Bosea sp. 685: one gene and its partner. The protein of the gene in region 2 binds, or shares a complex with, the protein of the main gene of each other region. Links are inferred from orthologs where the notes say so. Each region holds a gene or a part of one and is shown on either strand. Other genes may lie near its edges.

Evidence for each region.
Region 1: the proteins of trxA (region 2) and trxB are in contact, whole or in part, in a crystal structure (PDB 1F6M), measured with the Escherichia coli proteins. The link is inferred for Bosea sp. 685 from one-to-one orthologs.

What each region holds. Positions count from the first base shown.
Region 1 is NZ_CP134779.1:1,423,331-1,437,482, forward strand. The notes cover bases 11,284-14,152. They hold trxB (thioredoxin-disulfide reductase), read right to left. Parts: upstream 13,267-14,152; coding sequence 12,301-13,266; downstream 11,284-12,300. Other genes in these bases: RMR04_RS08030 (LysR family transcriptional regulator), read right to left, coding at 11,284-12,158; RMR04_RS08040 (mitochondrial fission ELM1 family protein), read right to left, coding at 13,354-14,152. In the rest of the region: RMR04_RS07970 (lytic murein transglycosylase), read left to right, coding at 1-1,058; RMR04_RS07975 (RidA family protein), read left to right, coding at 1,158-1,544; RMR04_RS07980 (ABC transporter substrate-binding protein), read left to right, coding at 1,666-3,255; RMR04_RS07985 (ADYC domain-containing protein), read right to left, coding at 3,342-4,127; RMR04_RS07990 (pentapeptide repeat-containing protein), read right to left, coding at 4,219-4,728; RMR04_RS32080 (winged helix-turn-helix domain-containing protein), read left to right, coding at 4,705-5,253; RMR04_RS08000 (hypothetical protein), read left to right, coding at 5,166-5,438; RMR04_RS08005 (hypothetical protein), read right to left, coding at 5,610-5,936; RMR04_RS08010 (winged helix-turn-helix domain-containing protein), read left to right, coding at 6,095-7,669; leuB (3-isopropylmalate dehydrogenase), read left to right, coding at 7,748-8,857; protein-methionine-sulfoxide reductase catalytic subunit MsrP, read left to right, coding at 9,007-9,963; RMR04_RS08025 (methylated-DNA--[protein]-cysteine S-methyltransferase), read left to right, coding at 10,108-10,674; more of RMR04_RS08030, read right to left, coding at 11,268-11,283.
Region 2 is NZ_CP134779.1:6,238,414-6,252,674, reverse strand. The notes cover bases 11,504-14,261. They hold trxA (thioredoxin), read right to left. Parts: upstream 13,164-14,261; coding sequence 12,843-13,163; downstream 11,504-12,842. Other genes in these bases: addA (double-strand break repair helicase AddA), read right to left, coding at 13,272-14,261; RMR04_RS30340 (DoxX family protein), read left to right, coding at 12,359-12,757; RMR04_RS30345 (transglycosylase domain-containing protein), read right to left, coding at 11,504-12,048. In the rest of the region: RMR04_RS30395 (MmcB family DNA repair protein), read left to right, coding at 2-463; RMR04_RS30390 (LysR family transcriptional regulator), read right to left, coding at 460-1,398; RMR04_RS30385 (MFS transporter), read left to right, coding at 1,498-2,667; RMR04_RS30380 (aldo/keto reductase), read left to right, coding at 2,703-3,737; RMR04_RS30375 (ActR/PrrA/RegA family redox response regulator transcription factor), read right to left, coding at 3,816-4,382; RMR04_RS30370 (ActS/PrrB/RegB family redox-sensitive histidine kinase), read right to left, coding at 4,458-5,810; RMR04_RS30365 (polyhydroxyalkanoate depolymerase), read left to right, coding at 6,001-7,302; RMR04_RS30360 (M48 family metallopeptidase), read left to right, coding at 7,361-8,101; RMR04_RS30355 (multidrug effflux MFS transporter), read left to right, coding at 8,292-9,488; RMR04_RS30350 (hypothetical protein), read right to left, coding at 9,616-9,861; more of RMR04_RS30345, read right to left, coding at 9,886-11,503. UniProt on the Escherichia coli protein: Participates in various redox reactions through the reversible oxidation of its active center dithiol to a disulfide and catalyzes dithiol-disulfide exchange reactions.

The DNA of each region.
Region 1 (14,152 bases), 4.8 Mb from region 2 along the record:
CCTTCGACCGCGCCATGGCGGGCGTTCAGCCCGACATGAAGGTGATCGAGGCGATGAACAACCAGCCGGAGTTCAAGACGCCGATCTGGGACTATCTCGGCACGCTGGTTGATGACGAGAAGGTCGCGGAAGGCCGCGCCATGCTGCGCCAGCATGCCGCGACGCTCGCCGCCGCCGAAAGCCGCTTCGGCGTCGACCGCCACACCGTCGTCGCTGTCTGGGGCGTCGAGAGCGATTTCGGCAAGGCGCGGGGCAAGATGCCGCTGGTCCAGGCACTCTCGACCGGGGCCTGTCTGGCACCGCGCCGCAACGCCTTCTTCAAGGGCGAGCTGATCGCGACGCTGCAGATCATCCAGCGCGGTGACCTGCGGCCGGAGCAATTGATGGGCTCCTGGGCCGGTGCCTTCGGCCATACCCAGTTCATCCCCTCGACCTATCTGCGCCTGGCTGTCGATGGCGATGGCGATGGCCGGCGCGATCTGGTCGATTCGATTCCCGATGCGCTGCATTCGACCGCGAACTTCATGGCCAAGGCGGGCTGGGTCACCGGCGCGCCCTGGGGCTATGAGGTGCGTGTACCATCAGGCTATTCCGGCTCGACCGGGCGCAATCCCAAGCAGCCGGTTTCGTCCTGGGCGGCGCGTGGCATCGTCAAATTCGACGGCTCGGCGCTGACCGGCTCCGGCAATGCCGGGCTTTTGATGCCGGCTGGGCGCGAGGGGCCGGCCTTCCTCGTCTTCAAGAACTATGACGCGGCCTACAGCTACAATGGCGCGGACTCCTACGCCTTGGCGATCTCCCTCCTGTCCGATCGCTTGCGCGGCCGGCCCGGCGTGCAGGGTCAGTGGCCGACCGACGATCTGCCGCTCTCGCGCGAACAGCGTCGCGAGCTCCAGCGCCTGCTGATCGCGCGCGGTTATGATGTCGGTGAGCCCGATGGCGCGGTCGGCGCGCTGACGCGGGCCGCGATCAAGCAGATCGAGGCCAAGATCGGCATGGCGCAGACCGGCAGGCCGGGCGAAAAGGTGCTGCGCGCGCTCAAGAGCGGGCGGGTTTGAGGGGCTGACGCTGGCGTTTTCCGTCGCGCGCAGAAATCGGGTGGCATAACGCGTCGCTCGGTTTCAGACAGCGCGGGTGATCTCATCGGAGCCTATCGCATGCCCCGCCGCCTCATCTCCACCGGTTCGCCCTTCGAGACCGCCTTCGGCTATTCCCGCGCCGTGATCGACGGCGATCTCGTCTTCGTCTCCGGCACGACCGGCTATGACTACGCCAGCATGACGCTGCCGGAGGATGCAGCCGAGCAGGCGCGTAATATTTTCCGCACGATCCAGGCTGTGCTGGCGGAGGCCGGCTCGTCGCTTTCGCAGGTGGTGCGGGCGCAGTATTTCGTGACCGACCGGAGCTATTGCGAGCCGGTGCTGGGCGTCTGCGGCGATGTCTTCGGGCAGATCCGCCCGGCAGCGGGCATCTATGTCGTCGCCGGCCTGCTCAAGCCCGAGATGAAGGTCGAGATTGAGGTCACCGCGCGGCTCTTGCCGTGACCTCGCCTGCCGCTGCGGCAGAGACCGCGCGGCGATGGTCGATGAGTGATTGACGTCTGGTATATCTCTTGCTTGAGTTGGGCGTGTCATAGAGCTGACCCGGACAGCAGGAGGAGATGCCATGCCGATCGATCGCCGCAATGCTTTGAAGGGAGCGGCTGCGCTCGCTGCTTCCGGTTTCATGCCGAACCGCGCTTTTTCGCAAAGCCGGGCCAATATCCTGCGCTTTATCCCGTCGACGCCCCTGCCGTCGCTCGATCCGATCACAGCGACGAGCTATGTCATCCGCAATCACGGCTACCTGATATATGATACCCTGTTCGCGACCGACGCTCAGTTCGGCATCAAGCCGCAGATGGTCGAAGCCTGGGAGACCGCGCCGGACGGGTTGAAATGGACCTTCCGGCTGCGCGATGGGCTGTTCTTCCATGACGACGAGCCGGTGCGTGCGCAGGATTGCATCGCCTCGATCGCACGTTGGTCGAAGCGTGACGCTTTCGGCCAGACTTTCGCGACTTTCGTTGAAGGTTACGACGCGCTCGATCAGCGGACCTTCGTAATCCGGCTGAAGAAGCCGTTCCCGATGCTGCCGGCGGCGCTCGGCAAGCTGTCGTCGAACGTGCCGTTCATCATGCCCGAGCGGGTGGCGACGACCGACCACATGAAGAACATCACCGAGGCGGTCGGTTCCGGTCCCTGGCGCTTCATGGACAAGCAATGGATCCCCGGTCAGAACGCGATCTATGAGCGCTTCGCCAAATACAAGCCGCGCGAGGAAGCGCCGTCCTGGGCGGCGGGCGGCAAGATCGCCAGGATCGACCGCATCGAATGGCTGGCGCTGACGGAAGCCTCCGCGGCTGTCGGTGCGCTGATGCAGGGCGAGGTCGACTGGTACGAGCAGCCGCCGGTCGATCTGCTGCCCGTGCTCAAGGGCAACAAGGACATCGCGATCGAGAACGTGCCGCTCGGCCTGTTCCTGCTGATGCGCTTCAACCAGTTGCAGCCGCCCTTCAACAATCCCGGCATCCGCCGCGCCGTGATGATGGCGGCCAACCAGACCGACTACATGGAAGCCGTGGTCGGCGACAAGGCGTACTATCAGGAGGCCAAGACCTTCCTCACGCCGGGCTCTCCGATGTCGACCGGGGCGGGCGGCGCGGAAGCGATGCAGGCCAATCTCGAGAAGGCCAAGGCCATGCTCAAGGAGGCCGGCTACAAGGGTGAGAAGGTCGTGCTGCTTGCGCCGGCCGATCAGCCGATCGCCTATCAGCAATGCCTCGTCACGGAGGATCTGTTCAAGAAGCTCGGCATGAACGCCGAATTGGTGGCGACCGACTGGGCGAGCTTCATCGGCCGGCGTGCCAATCGCGGCGCGCCCGAGCAGGGCGGCTGGTCGGCGTTCCACACGCTCTGGTCCTGCGCCGACACGCTCAACCCGGCGCTGCATCCGCTGATGCGCGCCAATGGCGGCGCTGCCTGGTTCGGCTGGCCCGACGATCCGACGATGGAAGGCCTGCGCGACCAGTGGATCGCCGAGCCCGATGTCGGAAAGCAGAAGGAGATCGCGGCTTCGCTGGAGCGGCGCGCCTTCGAGTTCGTGCCCTATGTTCCCGCCGGGCTGGTGCAGCAGCCGATGGCCTTCCGCAAGAGCCTGACCGGCATGGTGCTCTCGCCGGCGCAGTTCTTCTGGAACATCGAGAAGAAGGTCTGAGGGGCGTTTCGGATCTCATCAAGGAGTGAGAGCAGGATCAATGCGAAAAACCGGTTCCCACTTTTTCGCATCCTGCTCTGGTCCACTCACGGCGCGGAGCGATTGAACAGCTTCGCGCCGGCGGCCCGTGCAGTTGCCTCCGTACAGCCCTCGCCGAGCTTGCCGGCGAGGCGCGGGCAGGTCGCGGCCAGGCGCTCCAGCGAGGTGTTTTCCTTGACCCGGACATGGCGGACGCAGACTGCCCCGCCAGGCCCCCAGCCGGCCTCGAACTCCTGGCTCGGGCTGTTCTCCGGCTTCTGGATGGCGTGGACGTCATAGACGTCGATCGACATGCCATTGCGCGTCGTGGCCTCGCCCAGGCCGCAATAGTCGGCGCGCACCATATGGGTGCAGGCGTTGTAGATCTCGGCCATGCTCGCGCCGTCGGGCTGGCTTTGCCAGGGGCCGTAGCCGAAGCGCACGCATTTGCCCTGCGCGCCCGAGGTGCAGACGATCTCGAAGGCGCCCGGTCCGGCCGGACTGATCGCGCCGGTCGCATCGGCGCGGCCGGCGATCGGAAAGCCCTCGCGCGTGCCGTCCGGCGCGGGCTGGCAGAGCGGTTCGGCGGTCGCCGCATTGCGGAAATCATGCAGCAGGCGGCGGCCGGTCCTGTCGTCTGGATCGGGCCTGATGCCGGCGATGCGGATGCGGATGCGCTGGTCGCCCTGCTGGTAGACCAGCACCATCCCGGTCAGCGCCTCGCGCTCGCGCATTGTCCCGTCGCTCAGCGTGACGCGAAACGCACCCTCATGCGCCTCGACGCCGGTGACCTGGCGGGTTTGCGCGATGGCGGGGGCTGCGAGCAGAGCGAGGAGGAGGATGAGGACACGCAAGGCTGGCTCCTGTCGGGTTGCGGCTAGCGTAAACGCAGAACTCCTCCCCGCAAGGGGAGGAGTTCTTTGCGGCTGTTGCGGAGCGTCCGGTTCAATCGGCCAGCTCGACGCCGACGAGGGTGAGGGCTGCCGGAGCGGCGCCCTGCAGGTCCCGGCCGTTGACGGTGAAGCCGTTTTCCTCAATGCCGTTGAGGCAGGCGCCGTTGACGGTGAAGCCGTTGACAGTGAAGCCATTGAGGATGGCGCCGTTGAGGTTCATGCCGTTGAGGGTGAAGCCGTTCAGGTTCATGCCGTTCAGGCTGAAGCCATTGAGGTTCATGCCGTTGAGCGAGAAGCCATTGGGCTCGATGGTGGCGCTGGCAGGAGCGGCGGCGAGGATGGCGGCGGCGAGGGCGGCAGCGGCGAAGATCTTGGTCATGGTCGTTCCCCTTGAGATGCGGGTCGGCGTCAGTGCCGGCCCCGATGGAGAGACAATGCCGGACAACCCAACGGCATGCTTGAAGAGCCGCTTGCCTTTTGCTTGAGAAACGCTTGATTGTTTCTTGAGGCGATGCAGACGGGCAGGTTCGAAGCGCGAATGCGGTTTGTCTTCGGCGATCACGTGCTCGATGCCGGCCGGCACGAGTTGAGCCGCAGCGGCTCCGTGATCGCGATCGAGCCGCAGGTCTTCGACCTCCTGCTTTACCTGGTGCGCAACCGCGAACGCATGGTCAGCAAGGACGACGTGCTCGACAGCGTCTGGCAGGGCCGCATCGTCTCCGAATCCTCGCTGACCAGCCGCATCAACGCCGCCCGCAAGGCGGTCAGCGATAGCGGTGAGGCCCAGCGCGTCATCCGCACCGTTCCGCAAGAGCCTGACCGGCATGGCGCTCTCGCCGGCGCAGTTCTTCTGGAACATCGAGAAGAAGGTCTGAGGAGCGTTTCGGAGCGCCTGATCGCGCCGGTCGCATTGGCGCGTCCGGCGATCGGAAAGCCCTCGCGTGTGCCGGCCGGCGCGGGCTGGCAGAGCGGTCCGGCGGTCGCCGCATTGCGGAAATCATGCAGCAGGCGGCGGCCGCTCCTGTCGTCGGGGTCTTGCCTGATGCCGGCGATGCGGATGCGGATGCGCTGGTCGCCCTGCTGGTAGACCAGCACCATTCCGGTCAGCGCCTCGCGCTCGCGCATTGTTCCGTCGCTCAGCGTGACGCGAAACGCACCCTCATGCGCCTCAACGCCGGTGACCTGGTGGGTCTGGGCGATGGCGGGGCCGGCGAGCAGAGCGAGGAGGAGGATGAGGAAACGCAAGGCTGGCATCCTGTCGGATGCGGCTAGCGCTTGATGATTTTTCGTGGAGCCACTCCGTCATCCCGGGTCTGCGCCGCTTTCGCGGCTTGTCCGGGATGACGGAGTGTTTTCCGGGAAAGCGCGGCGAACTCTAGCGTAAACGCAGAACTCCTCCCCGCAAGGGGAGGAGTTCTTTGCGGCTGTGGCGGAGGGTCCGGTTCAATCGGCCAGCTCGACGCCGACCAGGGTGAGGGCGGCCGGGGCGGTGCCCTGCAGGTCCCGGCCGTTGACGGTGAAGCCGTTCTCCTCGACGCCGTTGAGGTTCATGCCGTTGAACACCATACCGTTGAGGTTCATGCCGTTGATGGTGATGCCGTTCATCTTCATGCCGTTGAGGCTGATGCCGTTGAGGCTGAGACCATTGAGGTACGTACCGTTGAGGCTGAGGCCATTGAGCGAGAGGCCGTTGGGCTCGATGGTGGCGCTGGCGGGAGCGGCGGCGAGGATGGCGGCGGCGAGGGCGGCGGCTGCGAAGATCTTGGTCATGGTCGTTCCCCTGAGATGCGGGTGGGCGTCTGTGCCGGCCCCGATGGAGAGACAATGCCGGACAACCCAACGGCATGCTTGAAGAGCAGCTTGCCTTTTGCTTGAGAAACGCTTGATTGTTTCTTGAGGTGATGCAGACGGGCAGGTTCGAAGCGGGAATGCGGTTTGTCTTCGGCGATCACGTGCTCGATGCTGGCCGGCGCGAGTTGAGCCGCAGCGGCTCCGCGATCGCGATCGAGCCGCAGGTCTTCGACCTCCTGCTTTACCTGCTGCGCAACCGCGAACGCATGGTCAGCAAGGACGACGTGCTCGACAGCGTCTGGCAGGGCCGCATCGTCTCCGAATCCTCGCTGACCAGTCGCATCAACGCCGCCCGCAAGGCCGTGGGCGATAGCGGCGAGGCCCAGAGCGTCATCCGCACCGTTCCGCGCAAGGGGTTTCGCTTCGTTGCCGAGGTGCGCGAGGAGGCAGCAGGGCCGCTGCCCACGCCCGAACTGCCGCCGATTCCGGCATCGCCTTTCGCTGCGACGGCTGACAAGCCGCTCCTGCTTCCCGAGATGCCCTCGATCGCGGTGCTGCCCTTCAACAATCTGAGCGGCAACCCCGAGCAGGACTATTTCGGCGACGGCCTGGTCGAGGATATCACCACGGCGTTGTCGCGATTGCGCTGGCTGTTCGTGATCGCACGCAATTCGGCCTTCACCTACAAGGGCAGGGCGGTCGATATCCGGCAGGTCGGGCGCGAACTCGGCGTGCGCTATGTGCTCGAAGGCAGCGTGCGGACCGCCGGCGGGCGGATTCGCGTCACCGGCCAGCTGATCGAGGCCGAGAGCGGCAAACATATCTGGGCCGAGCGCTACGACCGCGCGATGGACGATATCTTTGCGCTTCAGGACGAGATCACCCAGCGGGTGGTCGCGACGATCGAGCCGAGCATCTATGCCGAGGAGGGCTACCGGGCGCAGCTCCATAGCGAGCGCCCGGCCGCCTGGGGCCTGGTGATGCGGGCCTTGTCCCTGATCAACCGCCTGCATCGCACCGAAGCCCATGCGGCGATGAAGCTTCTGATGCAGGCGGTCCAGATCGATCCGGCCAATGCCCGTGCGCATGCCCTGATCGCCTGGGCCTATCTGATCGGTGGGCAATGCGGCTGGTATGTCGATGCCGAGCTCGCCGAACCGTCGGCGCGGCACGCCCAGGCGGCGATGCGGCTCGATCCCGACGAGGCCTGGTCGCGCATGGCCTATGCGTTCTGGCTCAGCACCGTCTTCCGCCATTCCGAGGCGCTGGCGCTGGCGCGGCAGATGGTCGAGGCCGCGCCGAGCTTCGCGCTTGGGCGCGGCATGTTCGCCTGGATGCTGACGCGGGCCGGTTTCTTCGACGAGGCGGTCCTGCAGGCGGAGCACGCGCAGCGGCTCAGCCCGGTCGGCACCTATGCCGGGTTCTACAGCTGGATCCATGGGTTCACCTTGATGGGCGCAAGGCGCTTTGAGGAATCCTCGGAAGCCTATTGGCGCTCGCTTGCCGAGTTTCCCGATTGGTCGGGAGCGCTCAATGGCCTGATCGCGGTGAACGGCCATCTCGGCCAGGTCGAACGGATCCAGCCGTTGATCGCCAGGCTGCGCATCGTTGCGCCGCATTATTCGATCGCGATGCTGCGCAAGCGCCTGACCGGGCATGCACATACCGAGATCATGATCGAGGGTCTGATCAAGTGCGGATTGCCAGAGTAGCGCTTCGCGCGCTTGCGCGCTGCGCTCCATCCCCGTAATCAGCCGGCACGATAATCGATAGCTGCTGCGAGGCGACCCATGGCGACCCATAAGCTCCTGCTCCTGCCCGGCGACGGCATCGGCCCCGAGGTGATGGCCCAGGTCGAGACCGTGGTCTCCTGGTTCGAGAAGCGGGGCCTCGCTGGCTTTGCGATCGAGAAGGGGCTCGTCGGCGGCTGCGCTTACGACGCGCATAAGCAGGCGATTTCCGAAGGCGACATGAAGCTCGCCCAGGACGCGGATGCCGTGCTGTTCGGCGCGGTGGGCGGGCCGAAATGGGCCGATGTGCCCTATCAGCACCGCCCCGAGGCCGGCCTGCTGCGCTTGCGCAAGGATCTGGGGCTCTTCGCCAATCTGCGCCCCGCCATCTGCTATCCGGCGCTGGCCTCGGCCTCCTCGCTCAAGCCCGAGGTCGTCGAAGGCCTCGACATCCTGATCGTGCGCGAGCTCACCGGCGGCGTCTATTTCGGCGAGCCCAAGGAGATCGTCACGCTGGAGGACGGCTCCAAGCGCGGTGTCGATACGCAGGTCTACACCACGCCTGAGATCGACCGGATCTGCCGCGTCGCCTTCGAGCTGGCGCGCACGCGCCGCAACAAGGTCTCCTCGGCCGAGAAGAACAATGTCATGAAGACCGGCGTGCTCTGGAAGCAGACGGTCACGGCGCTGCACGCCAAGGACTATGCCGATGTCGAGCTCGAGCATGTGCTCGCCGACAATTGCGCCATGCAGCTCGTGCGCTGGCCCAAGCAGTATGACGTCATCGTCACCGACAATCTCTTCGGCGATATCCTGTCGGACGTGGCGGCGATGCTGACCGGCTCGCTCGGCATGCTGCCCTCGGCCTCGCTTGGCGCGGAAGATCCCGTCACGGGCAAGCGCAAGGCGCTTTACGAGCCCGTCCACGGCTCGGCTCCGGACATCGCCGGCAAGGGCCTGGCCAATCCGATCGCGATGATCGGCTCCTTTGCCATGGCGCTGCGTTATTCCTTCGGGGCGATCGAGGCCGCCGACAGGCTCGAAGGCGCGATCGCCGACGTGCTCGGCTCCGGCACGCGTACCAAGGACATCGCCGCGCCCGGCACGAACGCCGTCTCGACCAGCGAGATGGGGGCTGCGATCGTCAAGGCGCTGGAGGCGAGGGGCTGAGGCTGTTGCGTGGGCAGTAGGCAGTAGAACGGCCCGACTGCCTACTGCCCATTGCCGACTGCCCCTTCCACCTCTCCCCCTCGTGAGTTGCGCGTGACCTCGGAGCGTGCGCTAGACTGATCGCATCTGAAACGGAGCATGTCCGTCCGATGTTGATCAAACGCCGCGCTGGCTGGGAAATGCCCGAAAGCCAGGCCACGCCCGAGGCCGTCTTCATGAACCGCCGCGGCCTGCTCGCTGCGGGCGCGGGGCTGATCGCGAGCGCGGCCCTGCCGAAGCTCGCCGCCGCGCAAGGCGCCGACCCGACGCTCGATCTCTACCCCGCGAAGAAGAACGCCGCCTACACGCTCGACCGGCCGGTGACGGAGGAGGATCTGGCGGCGAACTACAATAATTTCTACGAGTTCGGCACCTCCAAGGATGTCGCCAGCGCCTCCAAGCGGCTGGTGACGCGGCCCTGGATGATCGCGATCGACGGCATGGTCGAGAAGCCGATGGAGATCGGCATCGACGATCTGATCCGCAAGATGACTCTGGAAGAGCGGCTCTATCGTTTCCGCTGTGTCGAGACCTGGTCGATGGCGGTGCCCTGGACCGGCTTCACGGTGAAGTCGCTGGTCGAATTCGCCAAGCCGCTGTCATCAGCGAAATATGTGAAGTTCGAGACCTTCATGAACCCGAAGGTCGCGCCCGGCCAGTCGCAGCGCTGGTATCCCTGGCCCTATACCGAGGGGCTGACCATCGCTGAGGCGACCAGCGATCTGCCATTGATGGTGACGGGTATCTACGGCAAGCCGACCCCGCCCCAGCATGGTGCGCCGCTGCGCCTGATCACACCGTGGAAATACGGCTTCAAATCGGTGAAGTCGATCAGCAAGATCTCGTTCGTCGCTGAGCGTCCCAAGACCTTCTGGGAGGGGCTGCAGGCTTCCGAGTATGGCTTCTGGGCCAATGTGAACCCGGAGGTTCCGCACCCCCGCTGGAGCCAGGCGAGCGAGCAGGTGCTGGGCACGCGCGAGCGCCGCCCGACGCTGCTGTTCAACGGCTATGCCGAGCAGGTCGCAGCGCTCTACAAGGGGCTGGAGGGCGAACGGCTCTACGTCTAGGAGCGCCTCAGCCCTCATCCTGAGGAGCGGGCTTAGCCCGCGTCTCGAAGGATGTTCCAGCTTGCTCTGTCTGCGCCTTCTGGAGCATCCTTCGAGACGCGATCCTCTCGGATCGCTCCTCAGGATGAGGGCTTTGGTCGGACGATGATGCAGCACTTCGTTCTCTTCGACACGGCGATCGGCTCCTGCGCGCTGGCCTGGCAGGGCGAGCGCATCATTGGCGCGCAACTGCCTGAGAGGGACGAGGAGACGGCGCGCCGGCGCCTGGCGCGGCGCTTTCCGGAGGCGAGCGAAGCGGCGCCTGTCGCCTTCATTGCGAGCGCCATGGACGAGATCCGGGCGCTCCTCCAGGGTGAGCCGCGCGATCTTGCGCATCTGCCGATCGATCTCGACAGCGCACCGGCCTTCAACCGCAAGGTCTATGACGTTGCACTGACGATTCCGCCGGGCGAGACGCTGACTTATGGCGAGGTCGCTGCCCGTATCGCCGAGCCGGGCGCGGCGCGTGCCGTCGGCGTGGCACTGGGCTCCAATCCGTGGCCGATCATCGTGCCCTGCCATCGCGTGCTGGCGGCCGGCGGCAAGACCGGCGGCTTCTCCGCCGATGGCGGCGTCGAGACCAAATTGCGCATGCTGACGATCGAGAAAGCGCGCACCAGCGCCGAGCCCAGCCTGTTCGGAGCGCTGCCGCTGGAAGCGCGGCGGCGGTAGCGGGCGACTTTGGGAGTGGCTCAGCCGTCATGCTCGCCCTTGTGGCGAGCATTCCACGTCTTGAGCACAAGCCTCGCTCAGCGAAGGCGTGGATGGTCGGGCTTGTTCCGACCATGACGGAAATTGTCTCGACACGCGCCCGACACGCCGAAAACGCATGAAAAAAAGGCCGACCCCCGAGGGAGCCGGCCTTTGAAGTTTGAAACATCCAGCGCAAGCGCCAAACATCTCAGAGGGGAACGGCTGCAACGAACTCAACGCCGGGAGGAGGTAGCGGAGCCCGTTGCGAACAACCGTGTTTGCTATATCGGGCAGCAGCTGCCTTTTTGCAATGCAGCATAGCTTGTATCGGCTATGCGTCTTGCGCATGATGAGAGCTAAATAGTTGTAAATTGTCACGAAATTGTCGGAGTCATATGCGCCGGACGCAGAAAAGCCGCCTTGCGCGATGCGCAAGACGGCTTTTGGCTGAAAACCGGACTCGGATCACGTCACCTTCGGACGGCGTCGTCAGAATGCGAAAAACCCGATCGCTTCGAGGCGTTGAGAGCATTGCTCCTGCGAAAACCGGAAACCGCTTTTTCGCATCAGCTCTAGTAGGTCCAGCGCTGCGCCTTCTGGATCAGGAAGTCGCGGAACACCTGCACGCGGGCGACCGACTTCATCTCTTCCGGATAGACCAGATAGCTCTCGAGCTGCGGCATTTCGGTCTCCCGCAGCAACTGCACCAGGGGCGAACCGGTCTCGATCAGGTAGTCCGGCAGCACGGCGATGCCGGCGCCCGAATCGACGGCGCGCTTCATCGCGGTGATGTTGTTCACGGTCAGATGGATCGGGCGCGGGTTGCGCTGGTCGCGGCCCAGCGTTCCCAGCCAGTGCACAGCCGTGAGGTAGGATGGCGAGGTGCCGCCGAAGGAGAGGATGCGGTGGTTGTCCAGCTCTTCATAGCTCTTGGGCTCGCCGAAGCGCTTCACATAGGCGGGCGATCCGTAGACGTGGAAGTGCACGGTGAAGAGCTTGCGCTGGATCAGGTCGGGCTGCTGAGGTTGGCGCAGCCGGATCGCGATGTCGGCCTCGCGCATCGAGAGATCGAGTTCCTCGTCGGTAAGGATGAGCTCGACCTTGATGTCGGGATAGAGATCCAGGAACTCGGCGAGGCGGGGCGTCAACCAGTGCCCGCCGAGACCGCGTGTCGCGGTGACCTTGAGCTCGCCGGATGGGTGCTCGCGCGTCTCCGAAAGCTGGGCGCGGGTTCGCTCCAGGCGCTGCGTCATCTCGCGCGCAGCGCGCCAGAGCAGTTCGCCCTGCTCGGTCAAGATCAGCCCGCGCGTATGCCGATGGAACAAGGGCGCACGCAATTCGCGCTCCAGCGCGCCAATCTGGCGGCTAACCGCAGATTGGCTCAGGCCCAGAACGTCTCCCGCCTTGGTAAAACTGCCGGATTCAGCGACGGTATAAAAAATCCTGATGCGGTCCCAATCCACCGCGGTCCCCCCGTTATGCGTTTCGTGCATGTTGGGGGGCAAAACCGTTGCAGGTCAATGTCTGCGTGACATTGATGTTCTTTTTTCGCACTGAATCTGGTGACGAAATCCATCACAATTGGTGATATATCGCGCTGCGATCTCACTCAGCCGCCTGGCGCTGCTCCAATTCGCTCGCCTGCAACCAGCGTTCGGCATCGAGCGCGGCCATGCAGCCGAGGCCTGCTGCCGTCACGGCCTGGCGGTAATGTTCGTCGGTGACGTCGCCGGCGGCGAAAACACCCGGGATATTGGTCTGGGCGGTGCCCGGGACGACGTCGAGATAGCCCGAATCACGCATCGCGAGCTGGCCGACGAAGAGTTCGGTCGCCGGCTTATGGCCGATCGCGATGAAGACGCCGTCGGTCTTGAGTTCGCTCTCCGCGCCGGTCTTGAGGTTGCGCAGGCGCAGATGCGTGACGTTGGGCGGCTGCGTGCCGCCGCAGATCTCGGCGATCTCGCTATCCCAGACCAGCGCGACCTTGGGGTGCTTGAACAGCCGGTCCTGCATCACCTTTTCGGCGCGCAGCGAATCGCGGCGGTGGACCAGCGTGACCTTGCTGGCAAGGTTGGCGAGGTAGAGCGCCTCCTCGACTGCCGTATTGCCGCCGCCGACGACCACGACCTCCTTGTTGCGGAAGAAGAAGCCGTCGCAGGTGGCGCAAGCCGAGACGCCGAAGCCCTGGAAGCTCTGCTCGGAGGGCAGGCCGAGCCATTTTGCCTGCGCGCCGGTCGCGACGATCAGCGCATCGCAGGAATAGGTCTCGCCGCCATCGCCCCAGAGCCGGAAGGGCCGCCGGGAGAGGTCGACCTTCGAGATGTGGTCGGAGACCATCTTGGTGCCCATATGCTCGGCCTGGGCGCGCATCTGCTCCATCAACCAGGGGCCCTGGATCACATCGGCGAAGCCGGGATAGTTCTCGACATCGGTGGTGATCATCAATTGGCCGCCGGCCTGCATGCCGGAGATCAGCACCGGCTCGAGCATGGCGCGGGCGGCATAGATCGCGGCGGTGTAGCCGGCGGGGCCGGAGCCGACGATCATGACGCGGGCATGGGTATGGGCCATCGTCTCATATTCCTGTTCGCGCGGCCGATGCCACGACTTCATTCAGTCAGATACGGTCTCGATCGGCTGGTGCAAGGCCGCACCGGCTCAAGGTTCGGCAAGCCCGAGTTCGGCCCGATGCCTGAGCCAGCCCTGGCGGACCGCCTCTGCAATCTCGGCCGTTGAGTCTAGCGGCTCATAGCGCGCTCCAGCAAGATGCCCCTCGAAGTGATGCACAGCGCCTTGCCGCTTCAGTGCCTCCAGGAACTTCGCCAGCTTGCCGTGGCCGCCATGCGGTTCGAAGACCAGGATCGGCACGCCGGTCGCGGTCGCCTCGCCTATCATATTGGTCGAATCGGCCGTCGTGACGATTGTGTCGGCATTGGCGAGCAGCGCGACGTAAGGATTCTCGCCCGTGCCGTCCCACCACCAGCCCTGGTGGCGGGTGAAGACCTCCGCGACCGCCGCGTCGAGCGCCGCCGATGTGCGCCGTGAGCGTGAGCCCATCAGCGCCACGCCTGATTGCGCGAGCAGGTCGAGCAGGCCGGCGAAGCGCGCGATATCCTCGGGCCGGAAGCGATGGTGCCGGCTGTCGCCGCCGACGATGACCGCCGCACGTGGCGAGGGCAGGGCCGCGATCGCAGCGGGGGGATGCGCGCGGGCCTGCGCCAGTTGCTCCGGCGCGAGCCGGTGCGGCGAGGTCGTGGTGACGAGCACGTTCCGTCCGCGCAGGCGGTCGTGCTCGGCGACCCAGATGAAGTCTGCTGCGCCGGTCCCTGTGCGCGGGTCCTTCAGGATGGCGGTGAAGCTGCGGCCGTTCGAGGCCTTCTTGACCGCGCGCAGATAGGCGACCGCCCGCCGGCCCGAGGCGATGACGATGTCGGGGAAGGGGGGCGGATCGGGCTGC
Region 2 (14,261 bases):
CATGTCCCTCACCGACACCCGCCTGAACCCGCCACCGACGCGGCCCGACATCACCCGCGCCGTCTGCCGTGGCGCGGGCCGGCATCTGCGCGAGCGCGGCTACGCCATCGTCAAGGAGATGACCTTCGCCAATGGCCGGCGCGGCGATATCGTCGCGCTCTCGCCTGCCGGTGAATTGCTCGTGGTCGAGGTTAAATCCGGGATCGAGGATTACCGCGTCGACGGCAAATGGCCGGATTATCGCGACTATTGCGACGGCTTCCTCTTCGCGGTCGCGCCGGAATTCCCGCGCGAGATCCTGCCTGAGGATGTCGGGCTGATCGTCGCCGACGCCTATGGCGGCGAGATGCTGCGCGACGCGCCCCGCCACCCGCTCAGCGGCTCCAGGCGCAAGGCGCTGACCATCGCCTTCGCCAAGCTCGCGGCCGGGCGATTGGCGCTGCTGGAGGATCCGGGGCTTTAGGCAGGGCTCGGTTCGGCCGTCACCGGCGGTGCCGTCAGGTCTACCGTTTCGACCAGGAAGTCGATGAAGGCGCGCACGCGGGCCGGCAAGCGGCCGCCATGGCCGACATAGACCGCGTTGATCTCCTCGGCATCGCCGGGATTGAAATCCTCCAGCACCGGCACAAGGCGGCCGGCCACGATGTCGTGGCCGATATGGAAGAGCGAGAGCCGCGCCAGCCCCTGCCCGTTCAAAGCGAGCTGCCGCGCGCTTTCGCCGTCGCCGACCGTGACGCGGCCATGGGCCGGGACGAAGAGGCGTTTGCCGTCGAGACAGAACGGCCATTCGTCGCAATGGCGGGCGAAATTGAAGGTGATCAGGTCGTGCTGCGCGAGGTCGGCGATGCTTCGGGGCACCGGACGGCGGGTGAGATAATCGGGCGAGGCGACGATCGCCATCGCGGCTGCGCCGAGCTTGCGCGCCACGAGCTGCGAGGGGCGCATCGGCCCGACCCGGATCGCGACATCGGCGCGCTCGTCCATCAGGTCGATGACCTGGTCGGTGATGGTGATGTCGAGCTGCACGCCGGGATGGGCGGCCATGAAGCGCGGTGCGAGCGGCAGCAGATAAAGCCGGCCGAAGGGCACGTTCGAATTCACCCGCAACCGTCCGCGCGGAATCTGGCAGGCGGCGACCGAGCGTTCGGCCTCGTCGAGATCGGCCAGTACGCGCAACGCGCCGGCGTGAAACGTCGCGCCCTCCTCGGTGAGCTGGAGCTTGCGGGTCGAGCGGATGATCAGGCGCACGCCGAGCCGCGCCTCGAGCCGCGCCATCAGCTTGCTCACCGCCGAGGGCGTCATCCGCAGGGAGCGCGCCGCCGGCGAGAAGCCGCCGAGCTCGACGACCCGCGCGAACACCTCCATCTCGCCGGAGCGGTTGATGTCCGGCCGCGGCATGATGACTTCACCTCACAAATCAATGTCCTGACGGCAATCTAATTCATAGGCGCGCGAACGGCCATATCCCGCCTCGTCACCATTCCTGGGAAAGCCGTCATGCCCGTCGCACTCTATGCCCTCACCGTCGGCGCCTTCGGTATCGGCGTCACCGAATTCGTCATCATGGGTCTGCTGCTGCAGGTCTCGGGTGATCTCGCCATTTCGATCCCGACCGCCGGTCTGCTGATGACCGGCTATGCGCTCGGTGTCTTCGTCGGCGCGCCGATCCTGACGATCGCGACCCGCGGGCTGCCGCGCAAGACGACCCTGCTCGTCCTGATGGCGATCTTCACCCTCGGCAATCTCGCCTGCGCGCTCAGCCCCAGCTTCGGCTGGCTGATGGCCGCGCGCATCGTCACGGCGTTGGCGCATGGTACCTTCTTCGGCGTCGGCTCGGTCGTCGCGACCGGGCTTGTCGCGCCGGAGCGCAAGGCCTCGGCCATCGCCGTGATGTTCACGGGGTTGACGCTGGCGACCTTGCTCGGCGTGCCCTTCGGCTCCTGGCTCGGCCTGGCCTATGGCTGGCGCGCGACCTTCTGGGCGGTGACCGCGATCGGCATCCTGGCTTTCGTCATCCTGGCGCTATTCGTGCCCAAGGCGCGCGAGACCGCGTCGCTGGCACCGCTCTCGGAAGAGTTTGCGGTGCTGGCCCGGCCGCAGGTCCAGCTCGGCCTGCTGATCACCGTGCTCGGCTTCGGCGGGGTCTTCGCGGTCTTCACCTATATCCAGCCGCTGCTGGTCGAACTCTCCGGCTACAGCCAGGAGGCGGTCTCGCCGATCCTGCTGGTCTTCGGCGCCGGTCTCGTCGTCGGCAATCTGCTCGGTGGCCGCTGGGCCGATCGCAGCCTCCAGCCGGCCCTGATCGGCACGCTGCTGTTGCTGACGCTGGTGATGGTCGCAGCCGGCTTCGCCTTCCAAAGCAAGGTCGGCGCTGTCGTCGCGGCCTTTGCGCTGGGAGCTGCCGCCTTCGCCACGGTCGCGCCGCTGCAGATGCGGGTGCTGCAGCAGGCCGGCGGTGCGGGCCAGGGGCTGGCGTCGAGCCTCAATATCGCCGCCTTCAACCTCGGCAATGCCTTCGGCGCCTGGCTCGGCGGCTTCGTCATCAGCCATGGTCCGGGCCTTGCCGGCATCGCTCCGATCGCCGCCCTGGTGCCGCTGGCGGCGCTTGGCCTCGCCGCCTGGAGCCTCGCGATCGAGCGGCGCAGCGCCCGCATCGCCACCATCTGAACAGCTCAATCACGTCGCCTGACAGGAGAAACCTCATGGATTATCGACAGCTCGGCGCATCCGGCCTGAAAGTCCCCGCCCTCAGCTTCGGCTGCGGCACCTTCGGCGGCGAGGGCCCGCTCTTCAGCGCCTGGGGCGACACCGATGTCGCGCAGGCCAAGCGCCTCGTCGACATTTGCCTGGAGGCGGGCGTCACGCTGTTCGACACGGCCGATGTCTATTCCAGCGGCGCGTCGGAGGCGATCCTGGGCGAGGCGCTGGAGGGCCGGCGCAATCAGGCGCTGATCTCGACCAAGCTCGGTCTGCCACTGGGCGACGGCCCCTTGCAGGCGGGCACCTCGCGCCTGCGCCTGATCGCGGGCGTCGAGGCGGCGCTGAAGCGCTTGCGCACCGACCGCATCGACCTGCTGCAGCTCCACGCTTTCGACGCCGCGACGCCGGTCGAGGAGGTCCTGAGCGCGCTCGACGCGCTCATGCGGGCCGGTAAGCTGCTCTATGTCGGCGCCTCCAACTTCTCCGGCTGGCAATTGATGAAGTCGCTCGCCGCCGCCGACCGCCATGGCTGGCCGCGCTATGTCGCCCATCAGGTCTATTACTCGCTGGTCGGGCGCGACTATGAATGGGAGCTGATGTCGCTCGGGCTCGATCAGAAGGTCGGCGCGATGGTCTGGAGCCCGCTCGGCTGGGGCCGCCTGACCGGCAAGCTCCGCCGTGGCCAGCCGCTTCCCGCCGGCAGCCGCCTGCATGAAAGTGCCGATTTCGGCCCGCCGGTCGACGATGAGCGGCTCTACGCCATCGTCGATGTGCTGGATGCGCTCGCAGAGGAGACCGGCAAGAGCGTGCCGCAGATCGCGTTGAACTGGCTGCTGCGTCGCCCGAGCGTCTCCAGCGTCATCATCGGCGCGCGCAATGAGGAGCAACTGCGCCAGAATCTCGGCGCTGTCGGCTGGAGCCTGACGCCCGAGCAGGTCGCGCGGCTCGATGGGGCGAGCGCGGTGACACCGGCCTACCCGCATTATCCCTATTGGCGCGAAGGCGGATTCAGGCAGATCAACCCGCCGCCGGTGTGAGAGGTCGGGAACCGCCCGTCATTCCGGGGCAGGCCGAAGGCCTGAGCCCGGAATGACGGAAGAGAGTGGCTCAGATACCTATCGCGGGGCGCGCTTCGCCAGGATGCGCTGCAAGGTGCGCCGATGCATGCCGAGCCGGCGCGCCGTCTCCGAGACATTGCGGCTGCACAATTCATAGACGCGCTGAATATGCTCCCAACGCACCCGGTCGGCCGACATCGGGTTTTCCGGCGGCATCGGGCGGGCATTGCGCGAGGCGGCCAAGGCCGAATGGATCTCGTCGGCGTCGGCGGGCTTGGCGAGGAAGTCGAAGGCGCCGAGCTTCACGGCGCTGACGGCGGTCGCGATATTGCCATAGCCGGTCAGCACGATGCCGCGCGCGTCGGGCCTGCGTTCCTTCAACCGCGCGATCACGTCGAGTCCGTTGCCGTCGGCGAGGCGCAGATCGATCACGGCGAAGGCCGGGGCGGCTTCTTCGACGGCGGCAAGCCCGGCCGAGACGCTTTCAGCGGTCCGCACCAGATAGCCGCGTCCCTCCATGGCGCGCGCCAGCCGGGTCAGGAACGGCTTGTCGTCGTCGACCAGCAGCAGGGACATGTCCGCCAACGTTTCGGTCGGGGCGGCTTCGCTCAGCACATCTTGCATCGGAACTCTCCTTCCGCCGGGCCTGTCCCGACGGAATTGTAGCGCGGTTGCCTCCGCTGCGCATCCGGCAGGGGGTCAGCCAGCCCTATGTAGGGCCGAAGCGCCCGGGTTTGTAGCCCCTTGCGGACGCAGGCCGGCCTCGAACACAGCTCTTGACCAGCTGATCCTGATCGAGGCCCCGCTTGCAGGCGCGGGCAGATTCGAGAATTCGATCGCCGCCCCGCCGCGCTCGAGCAGCGTCTTGGCGATGAAGAGGCCCAGGCCCAGCCCGCCGCCGGCGCGGTTCTCGCCCGCGCCATGGGTGAGGTAAGGTTCGCCGGCGCGCATCAGCACGTCCGCTGGAAAGCCCGGCCCGTCATCGGCGATGATCAGCGTGACCTGACTGTCATCCCAGCGCGCCGTGATGGTCACGGCCGCCTGGGCGAAATCGACCGCATTGTCGACGATGTTGCCGAGGCCATAGATCATGCCTGGGTTGCGGCGGCAGATGGGTTCGGGCTTCTCGCCCTGCATCGCGATTTCGAAGGGCATGCCGAAGGGGCGTTGCGGCCCGGCCGCTTCCTCGATCAGCAGGCGAAGCGACAGCTCGTCCAAAGGACTGCCATCGTCGTCCTGCAGCGAGGTGAGTTTGCCGAGGATGCCGCGGCAGCGCTCGACCTGCTCGCGCAGCAGCGCGATGTCCTCGGCCATTTCGCCTTCCGCCGGCGCCAGGCGCGAGAGCTCGCGCGCCACCAGCGCGATCGTGGCGAGCGGCGTGCCGAGCTCATGGGCTGCGGCGGCGGCCAACCCGTCGAGCTGCGAGAGATGCTGCTCGCGCGCCAGCACGAGCTCGGTGGCGGTGAGCGCGTCGGAGAGGTCGCGCGCCTCCTTGGCGACCCGCCAGGCATAGATGCCGGTAAATCCCAAGCCCAGCACGAGCGCGATCCAGTTTCCGGCCTGGTAATAGGGTGGCAGCACCGGGCGGCCCTCGCCGGCCCAGGGCAGCGGCAGATGCGCGAAGCTGAGCCCTGTCGCCAGCGCCACGCCGAGCATGCCGAGCAGCAAGGTGCGCTGTGGCGGCAGCGCCGTCGCCGAGATCATCACCGGCGCGAGGAACAGGATCGAGAACGGGTTCTGCAATCCGCCGGTGAGGTAGAGCAGCGCGGCGAGCTGGATGATGTCGAAGGCCAGCAACGCGGTCGCAGCACCCGCCGTCAGGCGGTGGCTGAGCGGAAAGCGGATGCGCAGCGCGATATTGAGCCAGGCCGAGACGGCGATGACGGCAAAGCACCAGCCAAAGGGCAAGACGAAGCCGAGCCCGAAATGCACGCCCGCCACAGCCAGACTCTGGCCCGAGATCGCGAGCCAGCGCAGCCTGACCAGCGTGTCCAAGCGCAAATGCCGGCTCGACCGCGCGAGCGCCGACTCCAGGAAATCGGGGGGCGTCACGGCTTTGTTCCGGACGCGGGCCGGTGCGGCATCGTCAGCAATATCCTGTGGCAGATCGGCATCGCAGCGAAATCTTAGTCTTTAGCCGGGTTGTATGAGAACAAATACCACCTACGGTGCGTTCCCTGTTGCGGCGCATCATGAAATGTCGCCGCGACCGAAAGACCGATTTCGCATGTACGGGGCCGCCATGTCGTTTGCCTACCATGCCTTCGAAGCTGTGCACATGATGGTGGGGCCCGCGCGCGGCCTCTCCGACGCGATGCAGCTCGCTTTCAAGAACCCGGCCAATCCGCTGAGCTACACGCCGTTTGGCCGCACCATCGCCGCCTCCTGCGAATTGTTCGAGCGCAGCACGCGCCGCTATGGCAAGCCGACCTTTGGCTTGGCCGAGACCACGATGAACGGCGTCAAGGTCGCTGTCGAGGAGCGCACCGTCTGGGAACGGCCCTTCTGCAAGCTGATCCATTTCGACCGCAAGATCGAAGGCCGCCGCAAGCCGCAGCCCAAGGTGCTGCTGGTCGCGCCGATGTCGGGCCACTACGCCACGCTGCTGCGCGGCACGGTCGAGGCCTTCCTGCCCGGCCATGAGGTCTACATCACCGATTGGGTCGATGCTCGCCATGTGCCGCTCTCGGCCGGCCGCTTCGATCTCGACGACTATATCGACTACGTCATCGCCATGTTGCAGATGCTCGGCTCCGACACCCATGTCATGGCCGTCTGCCAGCCTTCCGTGCCGGTGCTCGCCGCGATCGCTCGCATGGAAGCGGAGAACGACCCTTCCGCTCCGCGCTCGATGACGCTGATGGGCGGTCCGATCGATACGCGTCGCTCGCCGACCGAGGTCAACAAGCTTGCGATGGATCGCGGCATCGACTGGTTCCGCAACAACTGCATCACCACCGTGCCCTTCCCGAACCAGGGTTTCTTCCGCGCCGTCTATCCCGGCTTCCTGCAGCTCTCGGGCTTCATGGCGATGAATCTCGACCGGCACGTCACTGCCCATTACGACATGTTCAAGCATCTGGTTCGGGGCGATGGCGATTCCGCCGAGAAGCATCGTGACTTCTACGATGAGTACATGGCGGTGATGGACCTGACCGCCGAGTTCTATCTCCAGACCGTCGAGACCGTCTTCGTCGAGCATGCCTTGCCCAAGGGCACGATGATGCATCGTGACAAGCCGGTCGATCTCAAGGCCATCCGCCGCGTCGCGCTGATGACGGTCGAGGGCGAGAACGACGACATCTCCGGCGTCGGCCAGACCCAGGCCGCCCATGATCTCTGCGCCAATATCCCGGCCGACAAGCGCGTCCATTACCTCCAGAAGGGCGTCGGTCATTACGGCGTCTTCAACGGCTCGCGCTTCCGTTCCGAGATCGCCCCGCGCATCTCGGACTTCATGGTCAGCCTCGACATGGAGGTGGCCAAGAGCCGGCGCGATGCGAGCGCGGTCGAGGCCCGCAAGGCGCTGAAGATCGCGAGCTGACACCCAACTGGTTCTTGCCCCTTCCGCAACGCCCGCGAATCTCGCACAATCGCAGGCGATGCGGCTCTCTCTGTTCAAGCGGCAACCCGATCCCGACAGGATCGAGGTTCCCCATGCCGGCACGATCTACCCGGTCGCGGTGAAGCGGCGGGCGAGCGCGCGCCGCATGACCTTGCGCGTCTCGCAGGCGACGGGCGAGATCACGCTGACCTTGCCCGAACGCGCCGATTTCGCCACGGGCCGGCTATTCGCCGAGAAGCATGGCGGCTGGATCGCGGCGCGCCTCGCCAAGCGGCCGCTATCGGTTCCGTTCGAGCCCGGCCAGAGTATCCCCTATCGCGGCGCGCCGCACCGCATCGTGCATTGGTCGAAGGTGCGCGGCGTCACCCATGCGACGACCGACAAGGATGGTGCGGCGATCATCGCGGTGGCGGGGGAGGCCGTGCATGTGCCTCGCCGCGTCAAGGATTTCCTGCGCCGCGCCGCGCTCGAGGATCTCGAGCGCGCCGTCAGGACGCACACGGCGACGCTCGGCATCCCGGCACGCAAGATCACCATCCGCGACACCACCAGCCGCTGGGGTTCGTGCTCGTCCAAGGGCCATTTGAACTTCTCCTGGCGCTTGATCCTGGCGCCGCCGCTGGTGCTCGACTATCTCGCCGCCCATGAGGTCGCCCATCTCAAGGAGATGAACCATTCGCACCGCTTCTGGACCCTGACCCATAAGCTCTGCCCGCGCACGGAAGAGGCGGAAGCCTGGCTCAAGCGCCATGGCGCGGGGCTGCACGGCTTCGGCTGAAACTCGACAGCACAATGCTCCCGGCCGAGAGCCGGATGATGTCGGATGGCATCACAAAGTGATCCCATCCGACATCTGAATCCGTCTTTCATCAAGGAGTTAGAGCAGGATCGAAGCGAAAAACCGGTTTCCACTTTTTCGCATCCTGCTCTAGATAGCGGGCACAGCCAGCCCAAGGGTCGCGACCTCCATGAAACTCCGTCCCGATACGCTGGCGATGACCGCCGTCCTCGCCATGCTGACGGCGCTTGGGCCGCTCTCGACCGATTTCTACCTGCCGTCGCTGCCTGAGATCGTGCGGGTGATGGAAACGGATGTCGCGGGCGCGCAGGCGACCTTGTCCTCCTTCCTCTTCGGCTATGCCGGCGGTCAGGTCATCTGGGGCCCGCTCTCCGACCGGCTCGGCCGCAAGCCCATCCTGCTCGCCGGGCTGGCCCTCTTCCTGCTGGCGACGCTGGCTTGCGCGCTCGCGCCTTCGATCGGGGCGCTGACGGCGGCGCGCGCCGTCCAGGCCTTTGGCGCGTCCGGCCCGATCGTGCTCGGCCGCGCCATGGTGCGCGATCTCTATGAGGGGCCGCGCGCCGGCCGCGAAATGGCGCGCATGGGCATGATCATGGGGCTGGTGCCGGCGGTCGCGCCGGTCCTGGGCGGCCTCTTGCAGGACGCTTTCGGCTGGCGCTCGACCTTCGTCGCCTCGCTCGTCTTCGCGCTCGGCCTCGCCGCGACGATCATTCTCGTCATGCCCGAGACGCTCAGGGCGCGCACGCCCGGCGCCCTCTCCATCCCCGCGATCTTCCGCGGCTTCGGCGTGCTGCTGCAGAACCGCGCCTTTCGCGTCTATGTCGGCTTGACGGCGCTGGCCTATGCCGGGCTCTTCGCCTTCATTTCGGGCTCGTCCTTCGTGCTGATCGGCATCTACGGCCTGTCGCCGGTGCAGTATGGCTTGTCCTTCGGCTTCGGCGTCCTCGGCTTCATCGGCGGCACCATCCTCGCCCAGCGCCTCGTCGGCTCGCGCGGGCTGGACGGCGTCATCGCGATCGGCGTGGCCTGTCTCGCCGGTGGTGGCGTGGCGATGCTGATTTGCGTCGCGGCTGGTATCGGCGGGCCGTTCGGCGTGGTCGTACCGATGGCGCTCTATGCCTGCGGCATCGGGCTGACCATGCCGCAGTCGCAAGCCTCGGCGATGATGCCGTTTCCCGACAGGGCGGGCGCGGCCTCGTCCTTCAACGGGCTCTGCCAGATGCTGCTTTCGGCCTGCGTCGGGCTTCTCGTCGGCCATGCCCTGAAGGGCACGGCGCTGCCGCTGCCGCTGGTGATGTCGGCGCTCGGCGTGGCCGCGCTGGTGCTGTTCAAGGCAAGCGCTGCGGTTCGGGCCGAAAAAACCTAGACCATTGTTTTAACACGTTTTCTTCACGCGAACCGGTATCCGCTTCACTTGAAAACGCTCTAGATTCTCGAGTTCGCACGGGTTGTTTCGAAAACTGCATTCGCTGCTCGAGCCGATGCTTCGACCCCTACGTCCGCTCGGTTTTGCCTGCGATCACGCCGGCAAGGACCAATGCGACGACGCCGATCGGGCACATCACGACATAGTACAGCACGGCGTCGCCATGTGACCGCAGAACGTTGTCCAGCACCGCGCCCGTCATGAGCGTCATCGCAAGAGCGCCGATGCAGGCCCAGCCCTTCCAATGCACGGGAAAAAAGCGGCCGAGTCTTGACGAGGTGAACCAGGGTTCCTTCATCGAAGTCTCTGCCACCGAGCAAGACTCCGCCACCGAGCATCAGCCGCCAAACAGCTTCTGCAGCAGGTTCTTCCCCTGCGGCGCCGGCGGCACCCAGCTGCGTTCGCTGTCGGCCGTCTGCGTATTGGCGGGCGGGCGGGCGGCCGCGACCGGCGCGCCATTGTCGAAGATCGATTTCGGCCCGCTGCGCCAGAGCCCGCCCGGCAGGGGCGCAGGCTGCATGCCGGCATGGGCGGCCTTCATGTACTTGCCCCAGATCTCGGCCGGCAGCCCGCCGCCGGCGACCCGCTTCATCTGGCTGTTGTCGTCATTGCCGAGCCAGACGGCGGTGACGAGGCGGGCCGTGAAGCCGACGAACCAGGCGTCGCGGAAATCCTGGGTGGTGCCCGATTTGCCGCCGACCTCCCAGCCGGGAATGTTGGCCTTGGTGCCGCTGCCGCTGATCATGACCTCGTGGAACATGGTGTTCATCATCGAGAGCGTCTGCGGCTGCACCACGGTGCCGAAACCCGAGCCCTTGCGGGCATAGATCGCTTTGCCGGAGGCCGATTTCACCTCGCGGATGACATAGGGCAGCACCGACTGCCCGCCATTGGCGAAGGTGGCGTAGGCCGTCGTCATCTCCACCGGCGTGACCTCGGAGGTGCCCAGCGCCAGCGAGAAATTGGGCTGCAGGCTCGACGAGATGCCAAGGCGTTGCGCCGTGCGGACCACCTCCTTCGGCGTCACCTCCTGGATGAGCCTGGCAGCGACGGTGTTGAGCGAATGGGCGAAGGCTGTCTGCAGCGTCACTGGGCCGCGATAGCTTCGGGAATAGTTCTCCGGCTCCCAGCCCTTGATCGAGACCGGTGAATCGTCGCGGATCGTGTCCGGCGTCAGGCCTTGCTCCAGCGCGGTCAGATAGACGAAGGGCTTGAAGGACGAACCCGGCTGGCGCTTGGCGGCGGTGGCGCGGTTGAACTGGCTCTTGGTGTAGTCGCGCCCGCCGATCAGGGCGCGCAACGCCCCGTCCGGCGCCATCGAGACGACCGCGCCCTGGCTGACATTGAGCTTGCCGCCTTGCGCCGCCAGAGCCTCGACCAGCGTCGTCTCTGCCGAAGCCTGCAGCTTGGTGTCGATCGTCGTCAGCACGGTGACGTCGCCTTCGACCGCGCCGATGAAGTCGTCGAGTACGTCCATCACATAATCGGCCGCATAATTCACCGACCCGGCGCCGCTGCGTTCCGGCACCTCGGCAGGCGCTGTCAGCGCCGTCTTGGCGGCAGATTGCGAGATGAAGCCTTGATCGGCCATCGCCGCGATCACGAGCTGCGCCCGCTTCTCGGCGGCGTCCGGGTTGCGGTTGGGCGCGAGCCGCGAGGGCGCCTGCACGAGGCCAGCCAGCATCGCCGCCTCCGCGATCGTCACCGAGCGCGCCGATTTGTTGAAATAGCGCTGCGCCGCGGCCTCGACGCCATAGGCGCCCGAACCGAAATAGACGCGATTGAGGTAGAGTTCGAGAATCTGGTTCTTGGAGTAGGTCCGCTCCAGCCACAGCGCCAGGATCGCCTCCTGGATCTTGCGCGCGGCGGTGCGTTCCTGGGTCAGGAACAGGTTCTTGGCGAGCTGCTGCGTCAGCGTCGAGCCGCCTTGTACGCCACCGCGACGGCGCAGGTTGTTGACCATGGCGCGCGCCAGGCCGACCGGGTCGATGCCGAAATGTTCGTAGAAGCGCCGGTCCTCGATCGCCACGAAGGCCTTGGGCAGATAGGGCGGCACCTCGCCGATGGTGATGGTGCGCCCGCCGGTCTCGCCGCGATTGGCGAGCAATGTGCCGTCGGCGGCGAGAATCGCGATATTGGGCGGCCGCTTCGGCACGGTGAGCTGGTTGATCGGCGGCAATTGCGCGGCGTGATAGGCGATCAGCCCGCCCAGCCCGATGGCGCACCAGAGGCCGAGCACCATCGTCCAGTAGAACAGGCCCCCGAGCAGCGAGCGGCCCCTGCGCTTGCGCCGCCGGCCGCCACCATTGCCGCCACCGCCGCTGCTGCGCTTGTCGCGTCGCGGGGCTTCGCGCCGCTCATCGTAACCTGCGGGCGCGCGGTTGCCGCGCCCAGGGCGATCGTCGTCGGACAGACGCATGTCGAAATCGTCGCGGCTTTCGTCGCGTCCGCGTTCGAATGACGGCTCGCGCCGCTCGCCTCGTCTCGCCTTGTCGTTCATTCCGCCCCGTTCAAGCCTGCCGGCACATTCTCAAAAAGGTAAAGCTGCCCTCGCGTCAAACAGGAGTGAAACATGGCGCTTTTAAGGGGCGGTTAAGCCTGGGGCTGGCGGGGATGCGTCGCAGCGTCACGTGAACGTGAAGATGTTGCAATCATGCAAGCCTGTATCGCCGCGCGGAGAATATTGCGCCGCCTGCGACAATCTGCCTATCAAACGCAAAATAAGCCGTCGGGTGGTGATGCCTCGATCGATTCTCCGCGGATCGACGAAGATTCAATGTCGAAATCGCAAGCTACAGAAAGAGAGATACATGCAGGCCCTTAACTCCCTCCAGCGCTATTCGCCCCAGATGCTGGCCGTGCTGCGCATCGTCACGGCATTGATCTTCATCGCTCATGGCACGCAAAAGCTCTTCGGCTTCCCAATCCCGCCCGGAAGCGGCCTGCCGGCCATGTTCACGCTGGGTTGGACCGCGGCGATTCTGGAATTTGTCGGCGGCCTCGCCATCCTGGCTGGTTTCATGACGCGCCCGGTCGCCTTCATCCTGGCCGGCGAGATGGCTGTCGCCTACTGGATGGCGCATGCCCCCCGGAGCTTCTACCCGATCGCGAATGGCGGCGACGCAGCGATCCTGTACTGCTTCATCTTCCTCTATCTCTTCGTCGCCGGCGCCGGCGCCTGGAGCGTCGATAATCGCAGCAAGGCCTGATCGAGCTCGCCTCGACCACGGATACGAAAAAAGCCCGCCTTTCCCAGGGAAAGGCGGGCTTCTTTTTGTCGAATAGGCGAATGCCTCAGACGGAGCCGGCGATCCAGCGCGACAGGTCGCTCTTGGGGGCCGCACCGACCTTCTGCGAGGCCAGCTTACCGTCCTTGAACAGCATCAGGGTCGGAATCGAGCGGATGCCGAACTGGGCGGGGATCGCCTGGTTCTCATCGACGTTCATCTTCACGATCTTGACCTTGCCGTTCATCTCGCCGGCGATTTCCTCGAGCGCCGGGCCGATCATGCGGCAGGGTCCGCACCATTCCGCCCAGAAATCCACCACGACCGGCTCGGAGGACTTCAGGACATCGGCCTCGAAGCTCGCATCGGTCACTTTGGTCGTCGCCATGGCTTGGTCGCCTTTCACAATCTGTTTGGCAGCAGCGCTGCGCTCGGGGTGAAGCTATGAACGCGCAAGGCCCGGGTCAAGGCACGGTCGCAGGCCCTCGAAGCAAGGCTAACCTGCCATTTTCGCCAGAACGGCGTCGAGATCATCCGCTTCCGGCTCGAGCGTCGTCAGCGTCGCGGTGTAGATCGCCAGCGCCCGCACGCGGCGGCCGGGATAGATCGCCCCGACAAGCGCGCGATAGACCGCAAGCTGCGCCAGCGTCGTGGGCGGGATCGCGGCTGCATTCGCGGGGGGCCGCGCCGTGGTCTTGAAATCGGCGATCAGGACTTCATCCTTCGTCACTGCGAGCCGGTCCATCTGGCCCGACACCGCTCGCCGGGAGCCGTCCGCCAGCGAGATCGCGCCGGTGATAGGCACTTCGGCAAGCGAGCCTTCAGCAAAGAGCGCGGCCAGCGCCGGCTCGCGCAGCAAGGCAAGCGCCGCCGTGACGATCCGCGCGCGCCGCTCCGCCGGCAAGCCGCCGCCGCGCGTCGCCGCCAGTGCTTGCGCGACCGCCTCGCGCCGTGCGGCTTCGACTTCGGGCAGTATCTGCAGCAGCAGATGGGCCAACCGGCCCGCGCTTGCGGCCTGGGCAAGGAAGGGTCCGTCGCCTGGCCGCTCAGTGCCGTCGGCGGCAGAGAGCGCGCTCGACGGCTTCAAGGGCGGTGCGGGCTCGTGCTCACGCGGCGCGGGGCGGCCGAACCAGGCGGGGATCTCGATCGCGCCACGCGCTTCCAGCGCTTTGGCGGGCTCGGCAACGCGCGGCGCGGAAACGCGGAAACGCTGGATCACGCCCTGGCCGTCGGGCGCCGGCATATCTTGCAGGCCCTGTTCGGAGGCGGCGAGCCCGGCCGCGACCATCGCATACCAGCTGCCTTCGGGAGCTTCGCCCTTGGGCTGTGCGCCGCAGACGATCAGGCGGTCCTCTGCCCGCGTCAGCGCGACATAAAGCAGGCGGTGGTGCTCCTCGACCATCTGCTGCACGACCAGCGCCTTGGCCGCCCGCGTCGCCTCCGCATCTTCCGCGCCGGCCGGCGGCCAGAGCGGCACGGGCAGGCC